Regions from separate parts of the Blautia sp. AM42-2 genome, predicted to be linked through region 2. Evidence: predicted binding sites of a transcription regulator. Region 2 holds the regulator's gene; each other region holds the start of a gene.

Region 1 (10,441 bases), on a different contig from region 2:
TCCCGGTGGGCATGTGCAACCGCCGGGTCGAAGAGCTGAGGGCAGAAGCAAAGCGGCTTGGAAAGCTGGCAGAGTAAAACAAAGAAAAATCCAATCAAAATCTCCTGTCTGGGAACGAAACAATTGTTTTCCGAACAGGAGATTTTCTTTTTGCAGCCATTGTAAAAACAGCAAAAGAACACGAAAAATGTAATATTAAATTGTACGAAAAATTCATACAATTCAAGTCAAAAACCAACAGAGATTGACACTTAAAAAGTCAAGTGCTTTGTAAAATCTTTTGGCGAAATAACGGTTTTCTCTGTTATGACCAAAACACGCGTTCTGATTTTGCAAGATTTAAACACATGCTTTCCACACCGTTTTTCGTGGATAATGTGGATAACTCGGTGTATAACTTGTTTTTAGGCATGCTTTCGGTGGTTAACTATGTGGATAACTTGTGGACGAGATGTTTATAAAATTGGCCCGTGTGGAAAAAACCCGGTTTCTTTGTGCAATTTCGACAAAAAGAGGTTTTAAAGTTTTGCACGACTGACATGAAAGGTTTTTCAGATTTCAGAAAATACGGGAAAACAAAAAAAGCAGGCAGTTCTCCGTACAATACGAAGAATGCCTGCTTTTGCTGTATTCTATTCGGAAGAAGCCATCAGTGGCTGATCAGATATTTCTCTACCGAAGTCACACAGTTCGCGCCGTCGGCGGCTGCCGTGATGATCTGACGGAGCTGCTTCGTGCGGACATCGCCTGCGGCGAACACGCCCGGCACGCTCGTCACACCGTCCTCGCCGGCTTTGATGTAGCCAGCCTCATCGGTTTCTACGGTGCCTGCGATCAGTGCGGAGACCGGAACGATGCCGACGGCAATAAACACGCCGTCTACCGTGATCACACCGGCTTCTCCTGCCTTTTTGTTCGTTACCTTCACGCCGGACACCATCTCGTTTCCCTCGATGGAATCCACAACCGTATCCCACACCATTTCCACATTCGGCAGTGCCAGCAGTGCATCCTGGAGAACACCGGCTGCCCGCAGTTCATCGCGGCGGTGGATCACGTAAACCTTTTTGCACGTTCTGGCAAGGAAAATCGCATCCTCCACGGCGACATCGCCGCCGCCGATAACGGCAACGGTTTTGTCTTTGAAAAATGCGCCGTCACACGTTGCACAGTAAGAGACGCCCATGCCGGAGAGCTCCTTTTCACCAGGTACATTTAACGCGCGGTGCTCCGCACCGGTTGCAAGAATGACCGTTTTGGCATGATACTCATTTTTTCTCGTGCGGACAATCTTGATCTCTTCGTCAAGAACAAGCTCCTTCACACGCTCGCGGGAAAATTCCGCGCCCATTTTTTCAGCGTGTGCGCGCAGCGTGCTTCCGAGATCCATGCCGCTGATGCCCGGAAGGCCGGGATAGTTGTCTACTTCATAGGTATTCAGCACCTGGCCGCCGCTTGCAAAGTTTGCCTCAATCGTAAGAGAGGAGAGCTTTGCGCGTTTCGCATAAATCGCGGCAGAAAGACCCGCCGGGCCGGAGCCGATGATGATAACGTCGTATAAGTTTTCCATAAAAATCCTCGTTTTCGTCTGTAGTAAGCTGCCATGCAGCCATTTTTCTGAAAGTATCGTTACGGAGCCGGTGTTTCGGACGGTTCCTGACTGTCGGAAACGGAAGATGAATCTTCCGCGGAAGTTTTTTCAGCTTCTTCTTCCGGCGCTTCCGGCTGGTTGTGAACCACCTTGATGCTGCGTACCAGCTTCAGATCGTTGTCGATGCCGACTTCAGTGTAGTCCAGCTTTTCGTCATCACTATAGAATGTGTAGAGTGTCAGGTTACTATCCTCTTTTTCCGTTTTTTCTGATTTGGCATCCCCTGCCTTCGCCAGAAAATCGCTCTCGGAGGTGCCGAGCGTGATGCCGTTTGTGATTGAAATCGGAATCTTTGTCGTATCGAGATCGCCGTACAGCGAAGTAACAAAACAGTTGCGCACTGTCGTCGCCTCCGCGCCGTAATTATGTACGGTGCAGTAAAGCTTCTGACCGCCCTTTTCCAGCGTGACGTAGCCGTATTTTCCGTTTAAAACGGCCGTATCGGACTCTTTCGTATTGACGGTCCAGTCGTGGTCCAGAAGTTCACTGACCGGAACGGGAAGATGATAGAGTACATCGTCAAAGCGGACGGTCCAGTCGTTGATTTCACTGCTGTCGGCTTCCGGTGCCTGGTAGGCCTCCACTTCCGGTGTTGTGGCATCGCTGACACCATCGAGCGCTTCTGCATCAGCCGTGGTCGTAAAGTTCTGCATATCGAGGGAATACAGAATTCCCGTTTCGTTATCGAAGCCGAGCGTGATCGTCTGGTACAGCCCGTACTCATACGTGAACTGCACAGAGGTATCGGCCTCATAACGGTCCTTTGGCACACCGTAGATGCTTTCCACATCCTCCATCAGCGACTGCTGCAGGGTGACGCCGTTCGGCAGGCCGACATAGATATTCTGGCCCTCAGCGGTCGAGGTATCGATGTGAATGCCTCCGATCAGGCATTCCGCCACTGGCTTTGCCGTGGTGTCCGGATTGGCAATATCGACGGTAATCTGGTTTCCGTCCTTTTCAAAGATTTCGCCCTCTGAGAAGGATTCCGGCTGGATTTCCTTTGCGTCGTCGCCGCTGTAGACCCAGCCAAGCGCTGTAAAATCCGCGTAGGATTCCGGAATTTCGTATGTATCGCCCCAGATGGCAAGCTGAAAACTGTTCAGGTTCTTCGAGAGATCCACATCGTATTCCGGAATCTCATCGGAATCGCCGGAGGCCGCCAGATTGTCTTCGGGGTCGTCATCGTCGGTACTCTGACTGATGGTTGTGATCGGAATCGTTTCTGTTTTCTTTCCGCAGCCGCTCGTTCCCACGAGGAAAGCGGCAAATACTGCTGTTAAAACCCAACGGTATTTTTTCATCAAAACCTCCTCATAATAAATGGTTAAAATATTTGAAAGTTACTTCATGTAAGTAACGATATCAGTTCCCCCTATTCTATCACATTCCGCTTCGTTTTCCAATGTCTGAAGCGGATTTGAGAAAAATGGTTTTTCAAAAGCGCGGTACGGAATACATATTTAGTAAGGAACTGGAAAGGGCAGAAGTCTGGGAGGAGGCTGTGTATGCGTTTTACAAAAATGCAGGGCTGCGGAAATGATTATATCTATGTAAATGCTATGGAGGAGCGGGTGGAGAGTCCGGGACGGCTGGCAAAAGCGGTAAGTGACCGCCATTTCGGCATCGGCGCGGACGGGCTGATTCTGATCGGGGCATCCAAAACAGCAGATTTTTCGATGGAAATGTACAACGCCGACGGCTCGAAGGGCGCGATGTGCGGCAACGGCATCCGCTGTGTGGGAAAATACGTGTACGAGCATGGGCTGACGAGAAAAACGACGCTGACTATCGAAACCGGCAGCGGAAACCGTGTGATTCATCTGCAGACGGGGGAGAATCCGAATGAGATCTGTCAGGTGACAGTGGAGATGGGAACGCCGGAATTCCGCGCCGCACAGATCCCCGTTGTTTCTCTGGGGGAATATGTGCTGGAGCATAAAATTACCGTGTGCGGGGAAAATTATACGATGACCTGCCTTTCGATGGGAAATCCGCATGCGGTGATTCCGGTGGAAGATGTGGAAAAAATATCCATTGCAAAGACCGGTTCCGCTTTTGAACACCTTTCCTGCTTCCCGGACCGTATCAATACAGAGTTTATCCAGATTTTAGATCAACACACAATAAAAATGAGAGTCTGGGAACGTGGGAGCGGTGAAACGCTGTCCTGCGGAACGGGAGCGTGTGCGGCAGCCGTCGCGGCGATGCTTTCCGGCTGTGTTTCGGAGGGAGAAACTGCCGTAGAACTGCGCGGCGGCAGGCTTTTCGTTACATGGGACCGGACGAAAAATAAGGTCCTTCTGACCGGCCCGGCCGAGACCGTTTTTGAAGGAACGCTTGCAGAACGAATTTGAAAAATGCAGATTTCTGTCTGCACGAAAGAGCAGTATGCAATATTCTGAAAATAAAAACTTACAGGAAATGCCTTTTCTTTTCAAAAGAAACATGCTACAATATGTGGTACCCGCTACAAGAAAAGGGTGGGGGACACACAAGATATAGTGTTTGATTTGGAGGACACCACAATGGTTTATATTATCAAAAAGGACGGAACCAAAGAAGAATTCGACGCGCAGAAGATCGTCCGTGCCGTAAATAAATCCGCACAGAGAATCCTGTATACCTTCTCACAGCAGGAGATTGACTTTATCTGTAAGTTCGCAACCGAGCACGTATATTCTCTTGGAAAGACCGAAATTCCGATCAGCGATATGCACAATATCGTGGAGGGAGCACTCGAAAAAGTAAACCCGGCTGTGGCAAAAAGCTACCGCGATTACCGCAATTACAAAACTGATTTTATCCATATGATGGACGAGGTCTACACGAAGAGCCAGTCCATCCGCTACATCGGCGACAAGAGCAATGCCAACACCGACAGCGCCCTCGTTGCAACGAAGCGAAGCCTGATTTTCAACGAGCTGAACAAAGAGCTGTACCGCAAGTTCTTCATGAACCGCAACGAGCTGCAGGCCTGTAAGGACGGCTACATCTACATCCACGACCAGTCCGCACGTCTCGATACCATGAACTGCTGTCTGTTCGATGTCGGAAACGTTTTAAAAGGCGGCTTCGAGATGGGAAATGTCTGGTACAACGAGCCGAAGACACTCGACACCGCATTTGATGTCATGGGCGATATCGTCCTCAGCACCGCTGCACAGCAGTACGGCGGCTTTACCGTGCCGGAGGTGGACAAGATCCTTGCTCCGTACGCACAGAAGAGCTACGATTACTACGTAAAAGAGTTCCTGAAATATACCGACGCATCCTGGGAGGGGGCACAGGAGAAAGCTATCGAGTATGCGATCGACAAAGTAAGAAGAGAGTGCGATCAGGGATGGCAGGGAATTGAGTATAAACTGAACACGGTCGGCTCTTCCCGCGGTGATTATCCGTTCGTTACCGTGACCCTCGGCCTTGGAACGAGCATGTTCGAGAAGATGATTTCCATCTCCCTTCTCGAGGTCCACAAAAACGGACAGGGCAAGAAAGGCCACAAAAAGCCGGTGCTCTTCCCGAAAATCGTCTTCTTATATGATAAGGCAATTCACGGAGAGGGCGGCATCGCAGAAGATGTCTTCGAGGCAGGACTTGACTGTTCTTCCAAGACGATGTATCCGGACTGGCTGTCGATGAGCGGCGAGGGCTACATCGCCGAGATGTACAAGAAATACAAGAGAGTCATCAGCCCGATGGGATGCCGTGCTTTCCTTAGCCCGTGGTACGAGCGCGGAGGCATGGAGCCGGCAGATGAGAACGACAAACCGGTCTTTGTCGGACGTTTCAACATCGGAGCCGTTTCCCTTCATCTTCCGATGATCCTGGCAAAATCCCGTTCCGAGAACCGCGATTTCCACGAAGTGCTTGACTTCTACCTCGAGATGATCCGCGATCTGCACAAACGGACCTACGATTACCTCGGCGAGATGCGTGCATCCACGAACCCGCTGGCTTACTGCGAGGGAGGTTTCTACGGCGGCCACTTAAAACCGTCCGACAAGATCCGCCCGCTGTTAAAGCCGATGACCGCATCGTTCGGTATCACGGCGCTGAACGAGCTGCAGGAGCTGTACAACGGAAAATCTCTTGTTGAGGACGGACAGTTTGCACTCGACACGCTGAAATATATCAACGACAAGGTTGCCGAGTTTAAGAAAGAGGACGGCATCCTCTATGCGATCTACGGCACACCGGCAGAATCCCTGTGCGGCCTGCAGATAGAGCAGTTCCGCAAACAGTACGGCATCGTCCGCAACGTTTCGGACCGCCCGTATGTGAGCAACAGTTTCCACTGCCACGTAACCGAGGACATCACCCCGATCCAGAAACAGGATCTCGAGGGACGTTTCTGGGAGCTCTGCAACGGCGGAAAAATCCAGTACGTGCGCTACCCGGTTGGCTACAACAAAGGTGCGATCAAGACCCTGATCGAGCGTGCAATGGAGCTCGGCTACTACGAGGGCGTCAACCTGTCCCTGGCTTACTGCGATGACTGCGGCCACCAGGAACTCGACATGGATGTCTGCCCGGTCTGCGGTTCCAAGAACCTGACAAAGATCGACCGTATGAACGGCTATCTTTCCTACAGCCGTGTCCATGGCGACACACGTCTGAATGAAGCAAAGATGGCAGAAATTGCAGAAAGAAAATCCATGTAATCATCCATGAAATAATCAAAAGCCTCTGAGAAAAGTCCGGTGTGAATGTGACTTTCCTCAGAGGCTTTTTGGGTATTGCATCCGGTGGAAGCTGCCGGCGGCAGGGACTGCAGATGATGTGAGAATTAATCTTCGACATCGCGGGTAATATTGCGAACCCAGATGTACTTTTTATAATGGTGATAAACGGCAGGAAGCTTTACAATTTCATCGAGATTTACAATGCAGTAAACCACCATAACCGGAAGCTTCAGCCAGAATGCGGCAAGAAAGCCAAGCGGTACAGAAAAGCACCACATAGCGCCGATGTTTCCCTGCATATCAAATTTCGCATCGCCTCCGGCACAAAAGATACCGTCGAGAACGGTGGTGTTGACCGATTGTGCCATCAGGTTCAGACCGCAGAAGAGAAGCATGTACTGCAGGTACTCGGCTGCGGTATCGGAAAGTGGGGCAAAATGAACGATGGCTGGAGAAATGAGCATCAGCAGGCCGCCGGTCACAATGCCGATGGCAATGGAGAGATGGCTTAAACGTCCTCCATACTCGCGGGCTTTTTCCAGCTCGTTCGCGCCGAGCAGATTTCCGATCAGAACCCCGGCACCACCGCTCACACCGCGGATCAGGCAGGAGAGAAGGCTCTTGGCAATCGAGGTGATGGAGTTTGCCGCAACGGCATCGCTTCCCATATGTCCCATGATAACGGAGTACAGAACGTAGGCAATTCCCCAGACGAGGGAGGCCGCAAGCACGGGAAGCGTGTAGCGCCAGAAGTCTTCTGAAAGTATTTTCCCTGCGGAAGAGAAGAGGCGGTTCCAGAGAATCCGTACACGCTCCGGTTTCTTTGTCTCGAGATAAGCCCAGATCAGTTCCACAACGCGGGCAGCTACCGTTGCATAAGCTGCTCCGCGGATCCCAAGTGCCGGAGCACCGCAAAGACCGTAGATGAGGATGGCATTTAAAATGATGTTCAGTACAACCGCAGTGGAACTGATGCGGGAGCTGACTGCTGCATGACCGGTGTTTTTCAGTAGGATCAGATAGACCTGCGAAATACCGCAGAGTACGTAGGAGAGTGCAACAGCGCGTAAATACTGGCTTCCGCTTGCAACCAGGGCCGCATCATTTGTAAAGATGCGCATCAGCATTTCGGGACAGAAACCGGCAAGGATGGTAAACAGGCCGGAGAACAGCAGGTTGGTGCGAAGTGCGATCGGAATCACTTTTTCGATCGAAGCGGCATCCTGTTTCCCCCAGTACTGCGCTGCCATAATACCGGCGCCCGCCGCGATGCCTGAGATAAAAAGGCTCAAAACAAACTGCACCTGTCCGGCCAGTGAAACAGCAGACAACGAAGTCTGATCAATCCAGCCCAGCATGATCGCATCCGTTGCGCTGACGAGAGCCAGCATAAAATTCTGGATCGCAATCGGAAGGACGAGGAGTTTTAGTTTCTGGTAAAATTCATCCTTAAAATTCATTCGTGTTTTCATAAAAATTCCCCCAAAGTATAAATAGTAGTTTTTGCTGTATTATAGCGGAAAGAAAATGGGAAAACAATGGCTAAAACAAGCTATTTTCTGGTCAATGTTGACATTCCCTGTATAATATAGAAGAAAAAGAACTTTTCCGGTGCCCGTGTCCGGTACGCCGGAAAGCGGAGAAGAAGTTTGATCAGAAAATCAGGTTTCCTTCAGCAGAAACTCCAGGATTTCTGCTATCAGAATAAATATGCCGGCAGCGGCTGTCTTTATAAAATCCAGAAATCCATGCAGGAGCTGGAGAAGCTTTTGAAAAAGAAAGATAAGAAACGGAAGTAGGTTCGGCTGCCATTGGAGCCGTCATCGAAACAAACGGAAATATACGAAAAAATTGTGAAATTTAATAGAATTATAAGACCTGTTTTCGCTGTTTTTAACAAAAGTAAAGAAACAGTGAAAAAAAGGTTGCTTTTTTCGGCAGAATCCTTTATAATCTTATTTGTGTTCAGCGAGTGGATCATCCGATGAAACACAGAAAAACAAAAGTAAGCGCCTTTAGCTCAGTTGGTAGAGCAGTAGACTCTTAATCTATTTGTCCAGGGTTCGAGTCCCTGAAGGCGCATCAAAAGCACTGTTTTTGCAGACCTGAGAGCTGCGGGGACGGTGTTTTTCTTGTTTTACGGGCGGAATACCGAAAATCTACGTATCAACTTTTCCTATCATCATAGCATCTCCAAATGAGAAAAACCGGCAGCAGAGGGATCCTTTCTGACATGGATCTTTCCGCTGCCGGTTTTGTCTTTCAGAGCAAAAAATTTAGTAGTTCTTCAGCCCGTTCTCCGAATCAATAATGATCTGGCAGCCCGGCTGAACATTTTTCAGAATCGTGATCATCTGGTCTTCCGGGACAGAAATGCATCCGCCGGTCGGACGGTTTGCACTGCAGTGCAGGAAAATGGCGGAACCGACACCCGGGGTGCAGCTTGGGTTGTAGTCGAGAGACAGAACGTAATGATAGGCTGGTTCGATCTCAATGATGTGCTCCGCAGAATTCCAGGCTTTCAGCGTTGTCTTCGTCGTGACGAACTGATTGTAGTATCTGGAATTTACATCATCGACCCAGTAATACGTATCATCCACCTGGGTATAGGAAAGTTCCGTTCCGGGATTCGGGAGAATGCCGAAGGCATACGTAAAGCTGAACTGTCCGCGCGGTGTTTTGCGGTTCCACTCTGTGGTTTCGCCCACGCCGCCGGAGCCGACATAGCCGCTTGTACAAAGATCCTCGTTCCAGGTGCCGTCCGCATCTTTCGTTACCATGGCCACTGTCGCACTGGTGCCGTCGGCACTGACAAAAATCAGCTGATTATGTGTTTTTGCAGCTTTCAATCCAGAAGCAAGTTTCGTCCACTCAGACTGGACAGAAATTTTATGTCCGTTCTCATCAAACGTGTACTGTCTGCCGCCGATGGTCACGGTAGTACTGGAATACATACCGCCCCAGCTGCGGAAATAGTAGGAGGATCCTCCTTTTACCAGCCATTCATCGTGGTACATACCGCCCCAGCTCTTGAAATAATACCAGTTGTTGTCATGCTTGATCCATTCGTTCGCGGCCATGCGTCCGCCGTCTTTCAGATAATACCAGTTATTGAGATAATAGAGCCATCCATCTGCATGCTTTGTGCCGTCCTCATTGAGATAGTACCAGACCCCGTCCACCTTGAGCCAGCCGCCTTTGTACATGCCGCCCCAGCTTTTAAAGTACCAGGTATCATCGATCCATTCACTGGAGGCCATGGTGCCGTCGGCTTTCAGGTAATAGCGGTTGTTATCGTATGTAATCCACTCGTTCTGCGCCAGCCGCCCGCTGCCGTCCTTGATCCAGTACCATTTGTTCTTATCCTTGATCCAGCCGGTTTTCGTACAGACCGAACCGTCTGCCTGAACGTAATAACGCGCATCGCCGGACGAAACAACCGCATTGGCATACATGCCGCCCCAGCTGCGGAAGAAATACGTTTTGCCGTTTACGGTGGCGGAGATATTTTCCATATGGCCGTCCGCGTAGAGATAGTACCAGCAGTTGTCGTAGAAATACCAGCCCTTCCGTGCACCGCCCCAGCTGCGGAACGAATACCACTGGCCGTCGATCATGGCCCAGCCGCCGCGCGTCTGATTTCCGGTCTCCATGGCGTAGGTATCCGGATTAAAATAGTAGAGATTGCGGTCTACCGTCTGCCAGCCGGAAAGGAGATGGCCGTCGCTGACATCGACAAGATACCATTTTCCATCCACAACGAGCCAGGAAACGGTGTCCTCCGCGCGGGTGTAGGCTGTATGGTTTCCGCGGGAAATACTGCCGCCGGCGGTTACGTAGTACAGCTTTGCCTGGCCGTCTGAACCTGTAATCCATTGAAAACCGGAAGTAAGAGCAACGACAGGAGTTTCATTTTCGGAACCTTTTTCCGGTGAAACGTCGGATGAAACATCTTCCGAAACAGAAACAGTCTCACCACTCTGATTTTCCGCCGCATAAACCGGTGCCGCGCCAAGCAGGACACCGCATAAAAGTGCCGCCAGAACTTTTCTTTTCATTTTCAAATCCCCCTTACATGCAGAAATGTTTTTTACAGAAACCGTGC
Region 2 (10,441 bases):
GCGTGGTTGTCGTACGCGTACAGGGTCAGAACGCTTCGGGACAGAGTGTTCATCATGTCCTTGGTCGGCGCTTTCATAACAACGTCACGCACAAAGTTCTTCGGCAGGGACTGCTGCTGTTTTAAGATTGTCTTAAAATGATTGAGCTGCTCTTCATTCGGCAGATTTCCAAATAAGAGCAGATACGCAACTTCTTCGAATCCCATACGGTTTTCACTTAAAAAGCCCTGGGTCAGTTTTTCCACGTTGATGCCGCGGTAGTACAGACGTCCGTCACACGGCGTTTTGACGCCGTCAATGATATCCGAAGACACAACGTTTGAAATCTGTGTCAGTCCCGCAAGGACGCCAACGCCGTTGATATCGCGCAGTCCGCGTTTTACATCGTATTGCCCATACAGCGAAACATCCATTTTGGAGTTATCTAGACAGATGTTTGTCAGTTCCTCTATTTCCGGTGTTACTTTCATGCTAAAAGCCATATGCATTCCCCTTTCTCTTCTCTTTTTTTACTCACTTTCGCTCATTATAGCATTAAACCAGGGGATTCGTATACTGAAATTTTTATAAACATTCGAAAAATTTTCGTAAGATTTTGTCTCACAAAAGGTATCAGGCTTCTGTTTTACATGCATCGAAGGCTTGATCCAGTGCGTCCAGGAAATCTCCCATCACGTAATACAGCGTCTCAAACCGCAGATAATCGAGGACGTTTTCATCCCACATAAACTTCAGCACCGGCGGGAATTCCTCATCGGACTCCCAGAACTGGAAGACGAGCGGCAGAAACGGAAAGACATGAAAAACAAAAGCAGCGTCTCCCGGGAAATATGGTTTTCCGCCAAGGGAAACGCATGCTTTTTTCAGCTGTTCCACATGCCCGTCATACCGTGCGGCGCGGCTGTCGTGAACGCCGGACGCAATCGTGCGGCCTTTGATCGTTCCCTTTAAGGAATTGGTACGCGCATACGTGCCGGCGAGCACAATCTCCTTCTTTCCGCAGCAGAGCAGGTCGAAAATCGTCAGCGTCTCATTGAAACTGCCCTGATGTACATGAAGAAAATGGTCTTTTGATCCCTCCACAACGCCGGTATGGCGGTTCACTCTCCATTCTTCAAAAAGATACGGCACATAGAAATAATCGTCATCAAACGCAAAGCCATACTTTCCTTCGATCTCCTTCTGATCGTATGTCAGAAAACGTTCCTGCATCTGATCACGCATTTTAATATAGTTCGACACTTCCATTTTTTTGCCTCCCGCTATTTGTCGAGCATCTTTTTCAGCTCGTCCATGAACGTGTTGACGTCCTTGAACTCACGGTAAATCGACGCAAAGCGGACGTACGCCACCTGATCCAGGTCTTTTAAGTAATGCATGACCTTCTCTCCGATCACAGAGCTTGGAATCTCGCGTTCCTCGCCGTTGAAAAGCTCCGTCTCCACCTTGTTGACCATCTCGTTGATCTTCTCGGCGGACACCGGCCGTTTGTGGCAGGCGCGCAGGATACCGGTCTCGATTTTCGAGCGGTCATACTGCTCGCGGTTCATATCTTTTTTGATGACGATCAAAGGGATCGTCTCCACTTTTTCGTATGTCGTAAAGCGTCTGCCGCAGACATCGCACATCCGGCGGCGGCGGATCGCATTGCTGTCTTCAATCGGGCGTGAATCCACAACCCGGGTATTATCCTGATTACAAAATGGACATCTCATATCTTTCGTCCTCGTTTCTAAATAAGTATTTCGGAAAGTTTTCTACTTTTACAGTATACGCATTTTTCCGTGAAATTCAAGTCAACTGCAGCAACATTTTCGCATATGTTTTTCCATAGGAATCTGTAAAAAGGAGCACCGCATGCGCGTTGTAGATCTCCGCCAGAAAGAAGTTATCAATATCTGCACCTGCAAAACGCTCGGCTGTCCGATTGATGTGGAATTCAATCCAAAAACGGGACATCTTACCGGACTCGTTCTTCCGGGTCCTGTGAAATTCTGCGGCTTTTTCTGCCACGGCGAGGATTTTGTGATCCCATGGGACCGCATCTGCCAGATCGGCAACGATATCATTCTCGTCGAAATTCCGGAAAAAGAGAAAAGGCAGCCCTGATCAACGGATATGAAAACCGAATTCCGATTCCAGCGGAATCTTCGTCCATTTTGCATCCGTGATTTCGATGTAGCTGGAGGTGCGGATCCTTTTGATCATCTCCGTGATCGTCTCCTCATCACCCTGCACCTCCATCTCCACCGTCTCATCCCAGCAGTTTCTCACCCAGCCGGTCAGTCCGAGCTGGTAGGCAGCATAATACGCCCGGTAACGGAACCCCACGCCCTGCACCTGGCCGTAGAAAATCACATGGTACCGGATTTCTTCTTTTTCGTCTCTTCTGTCTCGTTTCTCTGTCTCGTTCATATTTCTCTGCCTCCCAACAGTCATTGCCTAAAATTCGTCTGCCGTCGCACAGTACAGCGGAAGCGGGAACCAGTCGGATGGAATGTTCTTCCAGATTTCAGATGGAACCTTGCTTCCCTTACTTGCCAGCGGTGAAAGAAGCAGTTCCTGCGCCTGCTCCCGGTTGAGTACATCTGCCCCCGGATGGGCTTCCCCTGTCACGGTCACAGTTCCATCTTTTACCGTCACGGTCACCGGCTGCCCCTCCAGTACAGCAGACCACGTTCCATCGCTGATGCCCATCGTCTCTGCTTTCATGGTCAGCATTGCCTCGATAACGTCCGCAAACTCAAAAATGCGGTACATCGCGGAACCGCAGCGCTCTTTTGTGAAACTCTCGCAGACTTCCGATAACGCTGCTGCTTTTCCGGTCTCATACACCGGAATGGAAATGAAAAGAGAGTCAAGCGCATTTCCTTTTAAATAAGCGGCAAGTGCAGGAACGAAATCCTGTTCCTCCAGCACTTCTGCTTCCACAACCTGGTTTCCGCCGCAAAGTGCCAGATATCCGATCCGCTCACCGTTTTTCCAGATTGCAATTGCCTGCTCGCCGAACGTTTTCAGGCAGGCTTTCACATCCTCTCTTACCACGTAAAGCGGTTTTTCCTCATTCAGCTTCTTTGCAAAGGCTGCCGCCTCTTCGTCCGCTTCGCCGTTTTCCGGAAACAGCGGCGCAAAGGTGTAAGCGGAAAGTTCCCCGTTTTTCCAGGTATGGCGCACATTTGCCACATCCAGGTAAAACGTGTATTTTTCACTTCCCGGCGTAAAGCCAAAGTAGGCATACCGCTGTCTCTGGCCGTCCAGTACCAGAAGATCACACGTTCCTTCCAGATCCGTAATCCAGTCGCCAAGAAGACGCTTCATGTGGCCTTCGCCCCTTGCCTTTGGATGCACGGAAACGCTTCCTACATATCCTGCGCGGAGCAGCTTACCCCCTGCTGCCATTTGCTGCGGAAGCACCGCAATCTCGGCCCGGAGTCTGCCGTTTTCCGCAACAGCGACGCGGTGGATCCGTGCCATTTCCGGTCCTGCCTGATAAACCCTTGGAATTAACTGCTCAAAGTCGTGCGGACGGTGTGCCGTGCTGAACACGTAGTTTGCAAGTTCGATGCAGTCCTCCCACTCTTCCGGCTTTGCAAGTCTGTACTCTGTCATAATGTAAAAACCTCCTGATCCTAAAAACCCTTTTGTTTTTGCTCTTCTTTTTCTCTATCCTAACGGATTTTTGTCCTTTTGTCACGAAAATTCCGAACAAATTGCAATATTTTTGCTATATCTGGTAAAAAAAAGGAAACGCGCCCGGAAATTTTCATTCCAAGCGCGTTTCCCTTTTCTCAATGTTTCCTGTTTTACTGGATTCCTTTTACGGTGTAATCCTGTGCCTCTACGGCTGTTTTCAGCACATCGTCTGATACCGGAGCTGTCAGTGTTACAACGGCTGTTCCTTTTTCATGGCTTACTTCTGCGGATGCAACACCCTCGATTGCCTCAAGTGTTTTCTTCACTCTTGCCTCGCAGTGGCCGCACATCATGCCCTCGATTGTCATGGTTTTTACCATTCCCTGTTCTGTTGTCATGTTCAGATCCTCCTTTGGAATTTCGTTTTTGATTCTTTTATCTTTTGACGCGTCGTGCATCCGAAACAGATTCAGACGCAGGGCGTTTGTCACAACGCAGAAGCTCGAAAGGCTCATCGCCGCCGCACCGAACATCGGGTTCAGCTTCCAGCCGAACAGCGGGATCCATACGCCCGCAGCCAGCGGAATACCGATGATATTGTAAATGAAGGCCCAGAACAAATTCTCGTGAATGTTCCTGAGGGTCGCACGGCTTAAGCGGATCGCTGCCGGTACATCGGAGAGGCGGCTCTTCATCAGGACAACGTCTGCCGCATCGATCGCGATATCGGTTCCTGCTCCGATGGCAATACCGATATCCGCACTGGTCAGAGCCGGCGCATCGTTGATGCCGTCTCCTACCATCGCTACTTTTCCTTTTTCTTTCAGGCGGCTGATGACCGCTTCTTTTCCATCCGGCAGAACGCCTGCGATGACTTCGTCCACACCTGCCTGTGCGCCGATGGCACGCGCGGTGCGCTCATTGTCTCCGGTCAGCATCACGACACGGATTCCCATATTCTGCAGCTCTTTCACCGCACGCGGGCTGTCCTCTTTGATGACATCCGCAACCGCGATCATACCGAGCATCTTTCCGCCTTCACTGAAGAACAGCGGTGTCTTTCCTTCTTCGGAAAGTTTTGCTGCCTGCTCTTCCATCTGTTTCGAGAGAACCGCTTTTTTCGTAATCAGTGCACGGTTGCCTCCGCAGAGCTCTTTTCCGTTCCGTTTTGCCACAAGGCCGTTTCCAGGAAGCGCAGAGAAATCACTGACTTCTTCGCGGGTCAGGCCTTTTTCCTCTGCAAGTGCAAGAATCGCACGGGCCAGCGGATGCTCACTTTTCTGCTCCAGTGCAAAGGCACCTTTTAAAAGCTCCTCCTCACTTACACCGTCCGCCGGGATAAGATCGGTTACCTGCGGCTCTCCGCTTGTGATGGTTCCAGTCTTATCGAGTGCAACAATCTGTGTTTTTCCTGTCTTCTCGAGAGAAACTGCGGTTTTGAACATCGTTCCGTGTTTTGCTCCCATTCCGTTTCCGACCATGATCGCAACCGGTGTTGCAAGACCGAGCGCACACGGGCAGCTGATAACGAGAACGGAAATACCTCTTGCAAGAGCAAAGCCGACGCTCTCTCCTGCAAACAGCCAGATCACAATCGTAGCAAGTGCAATACAGATAACGGCCGGCACAAAAATACCGGAAACTTTATCAGCCACTTTGGCGATCGGCGCTTTTGTCGCTGCCGCATCGCTGACCATCTGAATGATCTGGGAGAGTGTTGTGTCTTCTCCGACTCTCGTCGCCTCACAGGTCAGGAAACCGGACTGGTTTAAGGTCGCCGCCGATACGCGGTCGCCGGTCTCTTTATCCACCGGAATACTCTCGCCAGTCAGCGCGGATTCGTTGACGGCACTCGTTCCCTCCAGGACAACGCCGTCCACCGGAATATTTTCACCCGGGCGGACGATGAAATGATCGCCCTTTTTCACCTGATCAATGCCGACTTCCACTTCTTTTCCGTCTCTTAAGAGAACGGCGGTCTTCGGAGCCAGCTTCATCAGACTCTTTAACGCATCGGTCGTTTTTCCTTTGGAAATCGACTCCAGCATTTTTCCGACGGTAATCAGGGTCAGAATCATGGCTGCGGACTCGAAGTAAAATTCATGCATATAGCTCATGACTGCATCCATGTCCCCCTGTACCTGCGCTCCCGTCATGGCAAACAGGGCGTAGACGCTGTATACAAACGATGCGGTAGAACCAAGCGCTACCAGCGTGTCCATGTTCGGTGCTTTATGCCAGAGGCTCTTGAAACCGCTGATAAAGAATTTCTGGTTGATGACCATGACCGCAATGGTAAGCAGGAGCTGTACCAGTCCCATTGCGATGTGGTTTCCTTCAAAGAATTTCGGCAGCGGCCATCCCCACATCATATGGCCCATGGAGAAATACATGAGCGGAATCAAAAGAAAAACGGAACTCACCAGACGGCGTTTCATGACCGGTGTTTCCTTGTCTTTCAGCATCTCTTCGTATTCTGCTGTGGAAGCCGACTGTGATGTGCTTCCCTTCTCGCCTTTTTTCGATGCACCGTAGCCTGCATTTTCCACGGCGGCAATAATCTCTGCCGGGGAGGCCGTTCCCTCCACGCCCATGGAATTTGTCAGAAGGCTGACTGCGCAGGATGTGACACCGGGTACCTTTGACACGGCTTTTTCGACACGGGTCTGGCAGGCGGCGCAGCTCATACCGGTTACATTGTACTGTTCCATCGTATGTCTTCCTTTCTGTAGTTCTGGCTTTTCTTTTTCGCATACCCTAATGGGGTATCTTATTTTCTTCTACACTATATACCCTGTCCGGGTATTTTGCAAGTGTTTTTTCAAAAAATTTCCACTTCTCTTCTGCCATCCCCCGCACAATCCGGCCGGACCATCCTCAGAAATCCCTTGACAACCCGGCGCATGTATTTTATATTGAAGCAATCATGGATGATTTTTTGTTACAGTTCACAGGTACCCTGCGAACTGTAACATTCGCAGCCCTCATTTAAAGTTTTGCTTCGCAAAAGGAGGGCTGCTCACACCTGAATCATGTTCTTACGCAGCAAAACAGCAAGTGTTTCACTGCTGAGTGAACAGTAACGGATTTTTCTTTTTTCATCCTTCGGAGGTTTTTATGATTACATATGATTATTATCGCATTTTTTACTTCGTAGCACAATATCACAGCTTTACAAAAGCCGCGGAAATTCTGAAAAACAACCAGCCCAACATCACACGGTGCATGAACAATCTGGAAAGTGAGCTTGGCTGCAAACTTTTTATCCGTTCCCACCAGGGTGTCACACTGACAGCGGAGGGCGAAAAGGTGTATGAGCGTGTGGCCGTTGCCTACGAACAGCTCCGCACGGTTGAGGAGGAGCTGGCTCTTGAGCGGTCTCTTGAGAGCGGCCTTATCACAATCGGTGCGAGCGAGACGGCACTTCGTCTGATGCTGCTCTCCCGCCTGGAGCACTTCCACACCCGCTATCCGCACGTCCGCCTGCGCATCTCCAACCACTCGACGCCGCAGGCCATCCAGGCGCTCGAAAACGGTCTGGTCGACTTCGCAGTCGTCACAAGCCCGGTGGAAATCCGCAAACCGCTACACAAGATCCCGATTTTCCCATTCCAGGAATTTCTGATCGGCGGATCGAAATATGCATCCCTTTCCGCAGAGCCGCATCATCTCGGCGAATTGTCAGAATATCCTTTTATCTCGCTTGCCAAAGACACTGGCACGCGGGAGCTGTACGCCGAGTACTTTCTGAATCACAGCCTCGCCTTCCACCCCGATATGGAGGCGGCGACGACGGATCAGATTCTTCCTATGGTCGAGTATAACCTCGGCATCGGATTTTATCCGGAGGAGCTGGCACGCGATGCCTTAAAGAGCCGTACCGTCTGTCGGATTCCGCTCATCGAGGAGGCCCCCAAACGTGAAATCTGTCTTATCATCAACCCGCGGCAGCACCAGAACGCGGCGGCAAAAGAGCTGATCGGGGAGCTTCTGGAACGCGTATAAGATTTTATGAACTTTTGTTTGAAACAGAAAAAGACCCTGCGTACCGGCGGACGGAACATCGCTGCTCCATCCTTCCCGTATACAGGGTCTCTTTTTTATTTATGCCTGCTGTCCGGCAATCTGCTCTTTTTTATGCGGCATGGCAAAGACCATCGCCGTGTAGGAAAGCATTGCGCCTGTGATGTAGAAGAACATCAGAAATCCGCTCCGGTTCAGCACAGCAATGCGGACGATTCCAATCCAGAAACCGACGTTGGACGCCAGGGAGAACACACGCGCAAACATCATGTTTTTCTCCTCACCCTTTGCCAGGCGGACGATCAGCAGCAGCATGGCCGCTGAAAAGAATAGTGTCATACAGCACTCCAGAAATACTTCCATTTTTTCAGCCTTCTTTCTTCACTCTCTCCTATTTCTCAGCGGTACTTTTCCAGTGACATCAGAAGGAAGCTCACCAGAAGAAGTCCGCAGGAAATCCAGATTACATGGATTCCATACAGCATGGAGAACACGCCTCCGATTCCGGCGCCGATGGCGAAAGCCAGAATCACGCCGAAATAGTATCCGGCCTGACGGAGCTGTTCTTTTTTCTTATCCCGCATATACATAGACAGCGCTGCGGTTCCGCTTCGCAGGTTTCCGATGCACATGGTGCTTGCATACGAATAACCGCCGACCTTGCGGAAGGTCTGTACCTGAATCGCGCACGCAAACGATACGAGCATCGCCGCGAGCATATTATAAGAGGACGGAATAAATCCGACGATCGCAAGGATCACAATTTCCGCCGCGAGAAGTACCTGCCGCCAGTGCAGCCTCTTTGCATACCGGTAATGCTCCTGGAAATTTTCTGCCAGAAATACACCCATCGCAAAAAAGAGGATCGGGAAGAGATACCGAAGGCCTGCCGTAAAGTTTCCTTCCAGAAAGTTCTGGCTCATCAGCACAACGTTTCCCGTCTGGGCATTTGAGAATACTTCATCTCTGCAATTGTACGTGTAGGCATCCTGAAAACCGCCGGACAGCGCCAGAAACATACTGTTAATAAATGCTTCCGACATCTGATTTTCCGAGAGCAGGCGTCCTACAAAGCTTGCTTTCTTTTCCATACATTTTCCCTTTCTTTCAACAGACGGCCCGGCTTTTTGGTGCCTGCCGTTTTGCTTCCCTTATTATAACCGCCCGCTTTTTGAGATGGAAAAACGGATATCGTATTATGCTCATATATTTTTCATATGACTATATTGATACAAAATTATTTTAATATGATACACCGTAAAAAAGGGAGAAATTTTGTCACTTTGCACAAACAAAATTTCTCCCTTTTTGTAAATTGTCTTTATTGTTCTAAAATTTTCTTACTTTCTTCCTCTCTGTTTCTCACTCTGCTCGCGGTGATACTGCAGCGTGTAGAGCTGGTAATATCTTCCCTGCGCTGCTAAAAGCTCCTGATGCGTTCCATGCTCCACGATTTTTCCGTGGGACAGTACGATAATCTCATCCGCATGCTGGATCGTCGAAAGACGGTGCGCTACGATCAGCATCGTTCCGATGTTCTTCATCTTTTCCATGGAATCCTGGATCAGAAGCTCGGTTTCGGTGTCGATGTTCGCCGTCGCCTCGTCAAGGATCATGACCGAAGGCTTATGGATGATGGTACGCGCAAACGAGAGAAGCTGGCGCTGTCCGGCGGAGAAGTTGTTTCCTCTCTCCCGCACCGGCTCGTCGAGGCCGTGATCCAGCTTGTTGATAAACTGGTCAGCATTCACGTAATGGCAGACGTCCATGATCTCCTCATCGGAAATCCCCTCCTCGCGGAGAATAATGTTGCTACGGATCGTTCCCGAGAACAGGAAGACATCCTGCAGCATCTGGCCGAATTTTTTCCGCAGGGAATCGATCTTGATCTTTCGGATGTCGATGCCGTCGATCAGAATCTCACCCTTCTGGAACTCGTAGTTCCGGCAGATCAGGGAAAGAATCGTCGATTTTCCGGAACCGGTGGAACCCACAAATGCGATTGTCTCTTTCGGGTTGACGTGGAACGAAACGCCTTTTAACACCCACTCGCCCGGGATATAGGAAAACCATACGTTGCGGAACTCAATTTCGCCCCTGATGTCGGTAAGCTCGATCGCATCCGGCGCATCCTGCATTTTTGGCTCGAGATCCAGAATCGAGAATACTTTCTCGGCGGATGCAAATGCGGACTGCAGCCAGTTGAACTGCTCCGCCAGGTTCTGGATCGGGTTGAAGAATTTTGAAATATACATGTAAAAGCTGACGATCATACCGCTGGTAAGCGTCTGGCCGAGGAACGACGTTCCCTCCAGATAGCCCTTGCCGCCTAAATACAAAAGGCAGAGCACGGAGCTGATATACAGCATGTAGACGAGCGGACGAAAAATACCAAACACGAAAATCTGCTCCTGCTGTGCGCGGCCGAGTGCGTTGCTCTTGTCGGTAAACTCGCGCATCTTGGCATCCTCGCGGTTGAAGATCTGTGTGATTTTCATACCGGAAAGGTTCTCCGACAGATACGTGTTGATGTCCGTAGTACAGTCTTTTACTTTCCGGTGTGCTCTTCGCGAGAATTTGCGGAAAATAATCGAGAACAACACGATAAACGGCACGAAGCAGAGCACCATCAGCGTCAGCTCATAGTTCAGAAACAGCATCGCAATCAGAATACCGATGATCACGAAAAAGTTCTTCAGAAGATTGACCAGAAGGTTGGTGAACATCAGCGAAATCGCGTTCGTATCGTTTGTCGTTCTCGTGACAAGCTTTCCGACCGGAATCT
Region 3 (10,441 bases), on a different contig from region 2:
GTCATTTCCTGCCAGGATGAGAAATCACAGTTAAAGAATAAGGACAAGGCACTGAAGATTCTGCGTGCCCGTCTGTACGACTTAGAGCAGCAGAAACAGCACGATGAGATGGCCGAGCTTCGAAAGAGCCAGGTCGGAACGGGAGACCGCTCCGAGAAGATCCGTACGTACAACTTCCCGCAGGGACGTGTGACGGATCACAGAATCAAACTGACCTTATACAAACTGGACGCCATCATGAACGGCGATCTGGATGAAATCATCGACAGTCTGATTGCAGCCGATCAGGCCGCAAAGCTGAGCAGCATGCAGGAAGAAGCATAATAATAAACGCTGCGAATCACGATTGGTCTACAGGATCGATTGCTGATAGAATAAACAAGAGAAAAAAGGGGAAAAGAGAAAGGGAAAACGCTATGAAGAAAACAGCACTTGTGATCATGGCAGCCGGAATCGGCAGCAGATTTGGAAAGGGAATCAAACAGCTTGAGCCAGTAGGACCAAACGGGGAGATCATCATGGATTATTCCATCCACGATGCACTGGAAGCCGGCTTCAACAAAGTAGTCTTCATCATCCGCAAGGATCTGGAGAAAGATTTCAAGGAAGTCATCGGCAACCGCATCAGCAAAATCACAGAGGTGGAATATGCATTCCAGGAGCTCGATGATCTGCCGGCAGGCTTTGCAAAACCGGAAGGCCGTACCAAACCGTGGGGAACCGGCCAGGCCGTTCTTGCCTGCAAAGGTCTTGTAAAAGAGCCGTTTGCTGTTATCAATGCTGATGACTATTACGGAAAAGATCCGTTCGTAAAACTGCACGACTACCTCGTACAGGAGCATGATGTGGATGAAGTTATGCCGATCTCCATGGCAGGATTCGTGCTTGGAAACACCTTAAGTGACAACGGCGGTGTTACAAGAGGTGTCTGCGTCGTTGATGAAAACGGAAACCTGACCGGTGTCAACGAGACGAAAAACATCGTAAAGACCGCAGAGGGCGCAGGCGTTGAAAAAGAAGACGGAACGGTTGATCCGATCGACAAAAACTCCCTTGTTTCCATGAACATGTGGGGACTGCAGCCGGAGTTCATTGATCTTCTGGAGAAAGGCTTTGTTGAATTCCTTTCTGCACAGAAAGAGGGAGATGTAAAAGGCGAGTACCTCCTTCCGATCTACATCGACGAGCTGCTGCACGCAGGAAAAGCAGAAGTAAAAGTTCTTCCGACCGACGCAGAGTGGTTCGGCGTAACGTATCAGGAAGACAAAGCTTCCGTAACAGAAGCATTCCGCAAACTGATTGCGGACGGCGTATACAGCGAGAAGCTGTACGACTAATTACGATATTTTGTTATTTGAGTGAATAACCAGAAAAAGCGTGTTTGAATGATTGCAAAAAATTTCAGACACGCTTTCTGCCCGAAAGGGGAAAGGAGCATACCATGGGTAAATATTTTGGAACAGATGGATTTCGCGGAGAAGCAAACATTGATCTGACGGTTGAGCATGCATATAAAGTGGGAAGATTCCTCGGATGGTATTTCGGAAAAGACCACAAAGCACAGATCGTCATTGGAAAAGACACCAGACGCTCCAGCTACATGTTCGAATATTCGCTGGTAGCAGGACTGACCGCATCGGGAGCAGACGCTTATCTGCTGCACGTAACGACCACCCCGAGCGTTTCCTATGTTGTCCGTACCGAAAACTTTGACTGCGGAATTATGATCTCCGCCAGCCACAACCCGTTCTATGACAACGGAATCAAAGTCATCAACGGCCTGGGACAGAAACTGGAAGCCGACATCGAAGCGCAGATCGAAGCCTACATCGACGACGGAACACCGAAGATCCCGTTCGCAACGAGAGAAGACATCGGACGCACCGTGGATTTTGCAGCCGGAAGGAACCGCTACATTGGACACCTGATCTCGATTCCGACAAAATCCTTTAAAAACATGAGAGTCGGACTCGACTGCTCCAACGGAAGTGCCTCTTCCGTAGCCAAGAGCGTGTTTGATGCCATCGGCGCCAAGACATATGTGATCCACAACGAGCCGGACGGAACAAACATCAACTGCGGCTGTGGTTCCACCCACATCGAAGAGCTTCAGAAATATGTAAGAGAGAAACACCTCGATGTCGGATTTGCCTACGACGGAGACGCAGACCGCTGCATCGCTGTCGATGAGCTGGGAAATGTGGTAGACGGAGACCTGATCATGTATGTCTGCGGTAAATACTTAAAAGAAAAAGGCCAGTTAAACGGAGATACGATTGTGACCACGATCATGTCAAACCTCGGTCTTTACAAAGCGTGTGACCGCGCCGGTATCCGGTATGAGAAGACGGCAGTCGGCGACAAATACGTGTGCGAGAACATGATGGCAAACGGCTATTCTCTCGGCGGAGAGCAGTCCGGCCACATCATTTTCAGCAAGCACGCGACGACCGGTGACGGAATCCTGACCTCCCTGATGGTGATGGAAGTGCTGATAGATAAGAAACTCCCGCTCAGCACCCTGACAGCCGAGGTAGTGATTTACCCGCAGCTCTTAAAGAATGTCCGCGTGGCAAACAAAGCAGCTGCAAAGGCCAACCCGGCAGTACAGAAAGCAGTAGAAGACGTAGCAGAGGCCCTGGGCGATGACGGACGCATCCTCGTAAGAGAGAGCGGCACCGAGCCGGTGATCCGTGTCATGGTGGAAGCACCGGACGACGCAACGTGTGCAAAATACGTAGACCAGGTTGTTTCTGTGATGCATAAAGAAGGACTTGTGACAGAATGAAAAAAAGACTGGTAATCTTTTTTCTGGCGGCGGCAATGGTGCTTGGCGGCTGTGAAAATAAAAATTCAAAGCTTTATAAAAAGGGCATCGAGGCGCTCGAACAGAAGGACTACGTAACGTCGATTGCGATGCTGGAGGGAGCCGTAAAGGCAGGCGACCGACTGGCGGAGAGCTACCGGTCGCTCGGCATCGCTTATCTGAAAAGCCAGGAGTATGACAAGGCAAAAGAGGCTTTCAAGAGCAGTCTTTCGAGCATGAAGCACAAAGACGCGGAGTTTTCGCGCGATGTCATGTATTACGAGGCGGAAACCTGCGTACAGGCCGGAGATCTGGATGGAGCCATTGAGATCTGCACCAATATTCAGGAAGAAAAGGCCGATGCCGATGCGCTGTTCCTTAGGGGACGCGCGTACTTCCTGCAGAAGAATTACGAGCAGGCGAAGGTGGATTTTGATGCGGCAGTGGAGACGAAGGAGAGCTATCAGCTCTGCCTTGACATTTACGAGCTGTATCAGGAGAGCAGCATGAAGGCGGACGGAGACCGTTACCTCGAAGCGGCAGTGAAGATTGAGCCGAAAACGACCGAGGATTATTATAACATCGGCTGCGCATACTACTATCTGGAGGAGCAGGACGAGGCGGTCAAAGCGTTCTCGAAGGCAATGAAGGACGGCAGCAGCGCGGCGATGGAAATGCTCGGCGAGGTTTACCTTTCCAATGGTCAGAACGACGAGGCGAAAGCACTGTTTTCTTCGTATCTTTCGACAGATGGCTTTGCGGCGGCAGCAAACAACGGGCTGGCGCTCTGCGCACTTGCGGAAAACGACACGGACAGTGCACTCTCGTATATCGAGGAAGGACTCAAAACGGCAGAGGATTCCGACCGGGAAAATCTGCTGTTCAACCAGATTGTATCCTATGAAAAACGGGCGGATTTTGATACCGCGAAGTCGCTGATGGCGGATTTTCTGGCAGCATACCCGGAAAACACCGCGGCGCAGCGGGAAAATACGTTTCTCCAGAACCGATAACAGACGGAGGAAGTTGGATTGTTTGATTTAAGAGAAGAACAGGAGCGCGTGATTCTGGTCGGCGTACAGGAAAACGGCGGCGCAAACGCAGAAGAATCGCTCGACGAGCTGGCGGAACTGGCCAGCACCGCCGGTGCGAAGGTGGAGGGCCGCCTGGTGCAGGTGCGGGAGGCCATTCATCCGGGAACGTACATCGGAAAAGGAAAATTAGAGGAATTGAAAATTCTGGTGCGCGCCTGCGATGCGACGGGCATCATCTGCGACGATGAGCTCTCCTCGATCCAGTTAAAAGGGCTGGAGGAAGCACTGGAATGCAAGATCATGGACCGTACGCTTTTGATCCTGGATATCTTTGCGGCGCGCGCCGTGAGCAGCGAGGGTAAAATCCAGGTTGAGCTGGCCCAGTTAAAGTACCGTGCGTCCCGACTTTCCGGCCTTGGCACATCGCTTTCCCGTCTCGGCGGCGGAATCGGTACGAGAGGACCGGGAGAGAAAAAGCTGGAAACCGACCGGCGCCTGATCCGCACGCGTATTACGCAGTTAAAACGTGAGCTTGAGGAAGTACGCCAGCACAGAGAGCTCCTTCGTGAAGGCAGAAAACGTTCCAAAATCCCGGTAGCGGCGCTCGTAGGCTATACGTCAGCGGGAAAGAGCAGTCTTTTAAATGCACTGACAGGATCGGAAATTCTGGCAGATGCAATGCTATTTTCCACGCTGGATACGACGACGCGGTCACTGACCCTTCCGGATGGACAGGAAATCCTGCTGACCGATACGGTTGGATTTATCAATAAGCTGCCACATCATCTGATCGATGCATTCCGCAGTACGCTGGAGGAAGCACGGTATGCCGACTATATTCTCCACGTTGTGGATACGTCAAATCCGCAGATGGAGCTGCAGATGCAGGTCGTGTACGATACGCTGCGGGAACTGAAAGTTGAGGACAAAAAGATCGCCACCCTGCTGAACAAGCAGGATAAGCTTCTCGCCCCGATGGTTGTAAAAGATTTCCGGGCAGACGCGAGCCTTGCGGTCTCTGCCAAAACAGGACAGGGACTCGAAGACCTCAAAAATTTACTCTCCTCGTGGATGATGGAGGGAAAAATCTATATCGAGCGCCTCTATCCGTACGATAAGGCGGGAACGATTTCACTGATCCGCGGATACGGAATTCTGCTCGAAGAAGAATATCTGCCGGAAGGCATCCGCGTAAAAGCCTATGTACCGAAGGATATCTATCCGAGGGTATAGAGGTATGGCAAGCGGGCTTAAAAACGGCAGTACATCCCTTTAAGCGCCGTACAGCGCCGAAAAATGGAAGGGACAGAATACAAGTAAAAGTACCATATCTAGTGATGTTAGAAAATTTCACACTAGATATGGTACTTTTTACTATTGACGGGAGAAACATGCTCTGCTATCATATGGTTCAGACACTGCAAAGAGTGGAACCTTAAAAAGGCCTTGCAGAAACGGTTGAATTAACAGGAGGGATTCCATGTTTCAGGTAGAAAAGAGAGACGGAACGATTGCAGAGTTCCAGATGAAAAAGATTACCGATGCGATTGGAAAAGCATTCGGCGCAAAAGATATGCAGTTCAGCGATGACATGCTTCAGATGCTGGCACTGCGCGTAACAGCGGACTTTCAGTCCAAGATCAAAGACGGAAAAATTTCAGTGGAGGCAATTCAGGACAGCGTGGAGAACGTGCTGATCCAGTGCGGCTACGCAGAAGTGGCAAAAGCTTACATTCTGTACCGCAAGCAGAGGGAAAAAATCCGCAACATGAAATCGACGATCGTAGACTACAAAGAGATCGTGGACAGCTACGTAAAAGTAGAGGACTGGCGTGTCAAAGAGAATTCGACCGTAACGTATTCTGTCGGCGGTCTGATCTTAAGCAATTCCGGCGCGATCACAGCCAACTACTGGTTATCAGAGATTTATGATGACGAGATCGCCGAGGCACACCGCAACGCGGATATTCACATCCACGACCTGTCGATGCTGACCGGCTACTGTGCAGGATGGTCGTTAAAACAGCTCATCAAAGAAGGACTTGGCGGCATCAACGGAAAGATTACTTCTTCTCCGGCAAGACATCTTTCGGTTCTGTGCAACCAGATGGTCAACTTCCTCGGCATTATGCAGAACGAGTGGGCAGGTGCGCAGGCATTTTCTTCATTTGATACGTATCTGGCGCCGTTCGTCAAAGTGGACAACTTAAGCTACGGCGAAGTGAAGAAGTGCATCGAGGCGTTTATCTACGGCGTCAACACACCGAGCCGCTGGGGAAGCCAGGCACCGTTCTCCAACATCACACTCGACTGGACCGTACCGGATGACCTCGCGGAGCTTCCGGCGATCGTCGGCGGCAAGGAGATGGACTTCAAGTACAAAGACTGTAAAAAAGAGATGGATATGGTCAACAAAGCGTTCATCGAGACGATGATCGAGGGAGATGCCAACGGAAGAGGCTTCCAGTACCCGATCCCGACCTACTCCATCACATCCGATTTTGACTGGTCCGATACGGAGAATAACCGTCTGCTGTTCGAAATGACTGCAAAATACGGTACCCCGTACTTCTCCAACTACATCAACAGCGATATGAAACCAAGCGACGTGCGCTCCATGTGCTGCCGTCTCCGCCTGGATCTGCGTGAGCTTCGAAAGAAAACCGGCGGATTCTTCGGTTCCGGCGAGAGCACCGGATCGGTCGGCGTTGTCACCATCAATATGCCGCGTATCGCATATCAGTCCAAAGATGAGAAAGAGTTCTACCGCCGTCTCGATCATATGATGGATATTGCTGCACGTTCGTTAAAGACGAAACGTGAGGTCATTACCCGCCTCCTGGACGAGGGACTGTATCCATATACGAAACGGTACCTTGGAACGTTTGAGAACCACTTCTCAACCATCGGTCTGATCGGTATGAACGAGGCCGGCTTAAATGCCGCATGGCTCGGAAAGGGTCTGGAGGATCCGAAGACACAGCAGTTTACGAAAGAAGTTCTGAACCATATGAGAGAGCGTCTTTCTGATTACCAGGAGGAGTACGGCGATCTGTACAACCTTGAGGCAACTCCGGCGGAGTCGACCGCATACCGTCTGGCAAAACACGACCGTGCAAAATGGCCGGATATCAAGACCGCAGGCCATGAGGGAGATACCCCGTACTACACCAACAGCTCCCATCTGCCGGTGGACTATACCGAGGATATTTTCTCTGCGCTTGATATTCAGGATGATCTGCAGACGCTGTACACCTCGGGAACTGTCTTCCATGCGTTCCTTGGCGAAAAACTGCCGGATTGGAAAGCAGCAGCTTCCCTTGTGCGGAAGATTGCAGAGAACTACAAACTGCCGTACTACACGCTGTCCCCGACGTATTCTGTTTGTGCGAACGACGGCTATCTCGCCGGCGAGCACTTTACATGTCCGATCTGCGGAAAAGAGGCAGAGGTTTACAGCCGTATCACGGGATATTACCGTCCGGTCAAGAACTGGAACGACGGAAAACGCCAGGAGTACAAGAACAGAACTGTATATGATATCATCCACTCCAAATCGCCGGAGCAGAAAATGAAATCGTACGGCGCAGCAGAGAAACTGGCAGAGCAGGCCGCTGGAAAAGAAGAGCCGAAAGCCGCTGCAGCAGCAGATAAAATCGAGGAAGACGGCATGTACCTGTTCACGACAAGCACCTGCCCGAACTGCAAAATGGCAAAAGAAATGCTCGCCGAGGAGCAGTATGAGGTGATCGACGCAGAGCGTCACCCGGATCTTGCCGCACAGTACGGCATCATGCAGGCACCGACTCTTCTCGTTGTGGAGGACGGCCAGGCGCAGAAGATTGTGAATGCTTCCAATATCCAGAAATATGTGGATGAATATCTCTCCTAAATCTGTGCGCATATAGTTGCAGGAAAGAACAAACAGAGTTATAATAGGAAAAAGTGATACCCTCGCCCGGGCATCCCGGGTGGGGGTATTATTATGGCGCTGAGCACAGCAGAAATCGGCCCGGTGGACCGGTTTCACTTACAGAAGGGAGAAAAATTATGGGATACAGCCAGGACACAATCTGTGTACAGGGAGGATGGCAGCCGAAAAACGGTGAGCCGCGTGTACTTCCGATTTACCAGAGCACAACATTCAAATATGCAACCAGCGAGGAAATGGGAAAACTGTTCGATCTGGAGGAGGAGGGATATTTCTATTCCCGTCTGCAGAACCCGACGAACGACGTCGTAGCACAGAAAATCTGCGATCTGGAGGGCGGCGTGGCAGCCATGCTCACATCTTCCGGCCAGGCGGCAACGATGCTTGCTGTTACCAATATCTGTGAGGCAGGCGACCACGTTGTCTGCGCGGCAAAGGTTTACGGAGGAACCTCCAACCTGCTCGCCGTTACCTTAAAACGATTCGGCATCGAGACTACCCTCGTGGACCAGGATGCGCCGGCAGAGGAGCTGGAAAAAGCATTCCAGCCGAACACCAAAGCTGTCTTTGCCGAGACGATTTCCAACCCGGCAGGTGTTGTACTTGACATTGACAAGTTTGTTAAACTTGCACATGAGCACGGCGTTCCGATGATCTGCGACAACACCTTTGCAACCCCGATCAACTGCCGTCCGTTCGAGTTTGGTGTAGATATTGTCACCCATTCCACCACAAAATACATGGACGGCCATGCAATGGCGCTCGGCGGAGCGATTGTTGATTCCGGAAACTTCGACTGGGATGCGCATGCAGACAAATTCCCGGGTCTTACCACACCGGACGAGTCGTATCATGGTGTTATTTACACCCAGAAATTCGGCAAAAAAGCATACATCACAAAAGCAACCGCACAGCTGATGCGCGATATGGGAGCGTGCCAGTCCCCGCAGAATGCATTCCTGACGAATGTCGGTCTGGAGACCCTGCACCTGCGCGTGGAGCGTCACTGCAGAAATGCCGAGAAAGTGGCAGAGTTCCTGAAAAACCACCCGAAGGTAGCATGGGTTGAGTACGCAGGCCTTGCAGACAGCAAATACCATGCGCTGGCAGAAAAATACATGCCGAACGGAACCTGCGGCGTTCTCTGCTTCGGACCAAAGGGCGGAAGAGACGGCGCGATGCGCTTCACGAACGGCCTGAAAATGGTAGCAATTGTAACACACGTTGCCGATGCAAGAAGCTGCGTTCTGCACCCGGCAAGCCATACCCATCGCCAGCTGAACGATCAGCAGCTCATCGAAGCCGGTGTTCTGCCGGATCTGATCCGTCTGTCAGTCGGCATCGAGGATGTGAACGATATCATTGCAGACCTTGATCAGGCGCTTGCGAACGTATAAAGATACAAAAAACAGGATGTGAAAAGGAGCGTATTGGTAAAATGGAAGAAATGGCAAAGAAACGCGTAAAAGATTCTGAGACAGAGCAGTCGTATCTTCTGATGCACCGCCATATCAACGGCTATGGCCGTCTGTTCGGCGGCCAGCTGGTCGCGTGGATCGATGAGCTTGCCGGTCTGGTGGGACGCCGCCACTGCGGCCACGAAATCACCACCGCGTGCATCGACAATCTGAACTTCAAGCATCCTGCTTTTCTGAACGACACCGTCGTACTGGTCGGAAGAGTGACGTATGTCGGACGCACCTCAATGGAGGTGCGCGTCGACACGTACGTGGAAGAGCTTGCGACCGGCATTCGGAAAATGATCAACCGTGCCTACGTGGTGATGGTGGCCATCGACGAGAATGGTCACGCACTTCCCGTTCCGGGGCTGATTCTGGAATCTCCGGAGCAGGAAGCTGAGTGGGAGGGCGGAAAACGCCGCTATGAACTGCGAAAAGAGCGTCACAGAGAGGGGTTCTAAGTTGACGTTCACCCGCACATTTGCAGAATCCACCGGAGCTGTCTTCGTGCATTCTGAAAATTTTATTTTAAGAAAATCCCGCCGTGTCCCTTGACAGGCGGGATTTTCCATGTTAAGGTAAAGGCAGTTATACGACTGACGGAAGTGGAAATGACCACAGGGAGTATAGCGTGAGAAGAGGCCGACCGTCTGGGCAGAAGAATGCTTGGGGGAGTGGGTCTGTTTTTTTATCCAAAAACAGAAAATCCCATTCCAGCCACCTTGAAAAGGAGATCAGAAGATGAAAAAAGTATCACTGGAACAGGAATTAAAAGGAAATGCATATCCAGGAAGAGGAATTGTGATCGGCAGATCCAAAGACGGCACAAAAGCTGTTGCCGGATACTTTATTATGGGCAGAAGCCAGAACAGCCGCAACCGTGTCTTTGTTGAGGAGGGTGAGGGAATCCGCACACAGGCGTTTGATCCGTCGAAGCTGGAAGATCCGAGCCTGATCATCTACGCACCGGTACGCGTTCTGGGAAATGATACGATCGTAACAAACGGAGACCAGACCGATACCGTATACGAAGGACTGGAGCAGGGAAAAACGTTTGAGGTATCCCTTCGAAGCAGAGAGTTTGAGCCGGATGCACCGAACTACACTCCTCGTATTTCCGGTGTGATGCACGTAGAGAACGGAACGTACGGCTACCAGATGTCGATCTTAAAGAGCAATAACGGCGATCCGTCCCAGTGCAACCGCTACA

What was found. The regulator NrdR, encoded in region 2, represses ribonucleotide reductase genes. The targets are predictions, from matches to a motif close to CACAANATNTTGTG.
Region 1: nrdD (anaerobic ribonucleoside-triphosphate reductase) is a predicted target of NrdR. The motif match lies at 4,145-4,158, and genes of this name have one in related genera.
Region 3: DW915_RS09735 (ribonucleoside triphosphate reductase) is a predicted target of NrdR. The motif match lies at 5,194-5,207, and genes of this name have one in related genera.

What each region holds. Positions count from the first base shown of each region.
Region 1 is NZ_QUIM01000005.1:163,903-174,343, forward strand. Features, by position in the region: gene DW915_RS08215 (ABC transporter ATP-binding protein) at 1-77, shown strand, start outside; gene trxB (thioredoxin-disulfide reductase) at 650-1,570, opposite strand; gene DW915_RS08225 (hypothetical protein) at 1,630-2,955, opposite strand; gene dapF (diaminopimelate epimerase) at 3,160-4,008, shown strand; gene nrdD (anaerobic ribonucleoside-triphosphate reductase) at 4,180-6,315, shown strand; gene DW915_RS08240 (MATE family efflux transporter) at 6,441-7,808, opposite strand; gene DW915_RS15735 (hypothetical protein) at 7,986-8,135, shown strand; tRNA gene DW915_RS08245 (tRNA-Lys) at 8,346-8,418, shown strand; gene DW915_RS08250 (L,D-transpeptidase family protein) at 8,613-10,394, opposite strand; gene trmB (tRNA (guanosine(46)-N7)-methyltransferase TrmB) at 10,427-10,441, opposite strand, start outside.
Region 2 is NZ_QUIM01000001.1:56,670-67,110, reverse strand. Features, by position in the region: gene DW915_RS00405 (citrate/2-methylcitrate synthase) at 1-482, opposite strand, end outside; gene DW915_RS00400 (DUF3786 domain-containing protein) at 613-1,248, opposite strand; gene nrdR (transcriptional regulator NrdR) at 1,263-1,715, opposite strand; gene DW915_RS00390 (YlmC/YmxH family sporulation protein) at 1,858-2,109, shown strand; gene DW915_RS00385 (acylphosphatase) at 2,110-2,415, opposite strand; gene DW915_RS00380 (GNAT family N-acetyltransferase) at 2,443-3,609, opposite strand; gene DW915_RS00375 (heavy metal translocating P-type ATPase) at 3,804-6,344, opposite strand; gene DW915_RS00370 (LysR family transcriptional regulator) at 6,751-7,638, shown strand; gene DW915_RS00365 (hypothetical protein) at 7,738-8,019, opposite strand; gene DW915_RS00360 (YoaK family protein) at 8,055-8,747, opposite strand; gene DW915_RS00355 (ABC transporter ATP-binding protein) at 8,997-10,441, opposite strand, start outside.
Region 3 is NZ_QUIM01000007.1:106,496-116,936, reverse strand. Features, by position in the region: gene prfA (peptide chain release factor 1) at 1-324, shown strand, start outside; gene DW915_RS09755 (nucleotidyltransferase family protein) at 417-1,337, shown strand; gene glmM (phosphoglucosamine mutase) at 1,442-2,788, shown strand; gene DW915_RS09745 (tetratricopeptide repeat protein) at 2,785-3,819, shown strand; gene hflX (GTPase HflX) at 3,838-5,073, shown strand; gene DW915_RS09735 (ribonucleoside triphosphate reductase) at 5,321-7,732, shown strand; gene DW915_RS09730 (O-acetylhomoserine aminocarboxypropyltransferase/cysteine synthase family protein) at 7,891-9,168, shown strand; gene DW915_RS09725 (acyl-CoA thioesterase) at 9,210-9,692, shown strand; ZMP/ZTP riboswitch at 9,814-9,894, shown strand; gene DW915_RS09720 (IMP cyclohydrolase) at 9,973-10,441, shown strand, end outside.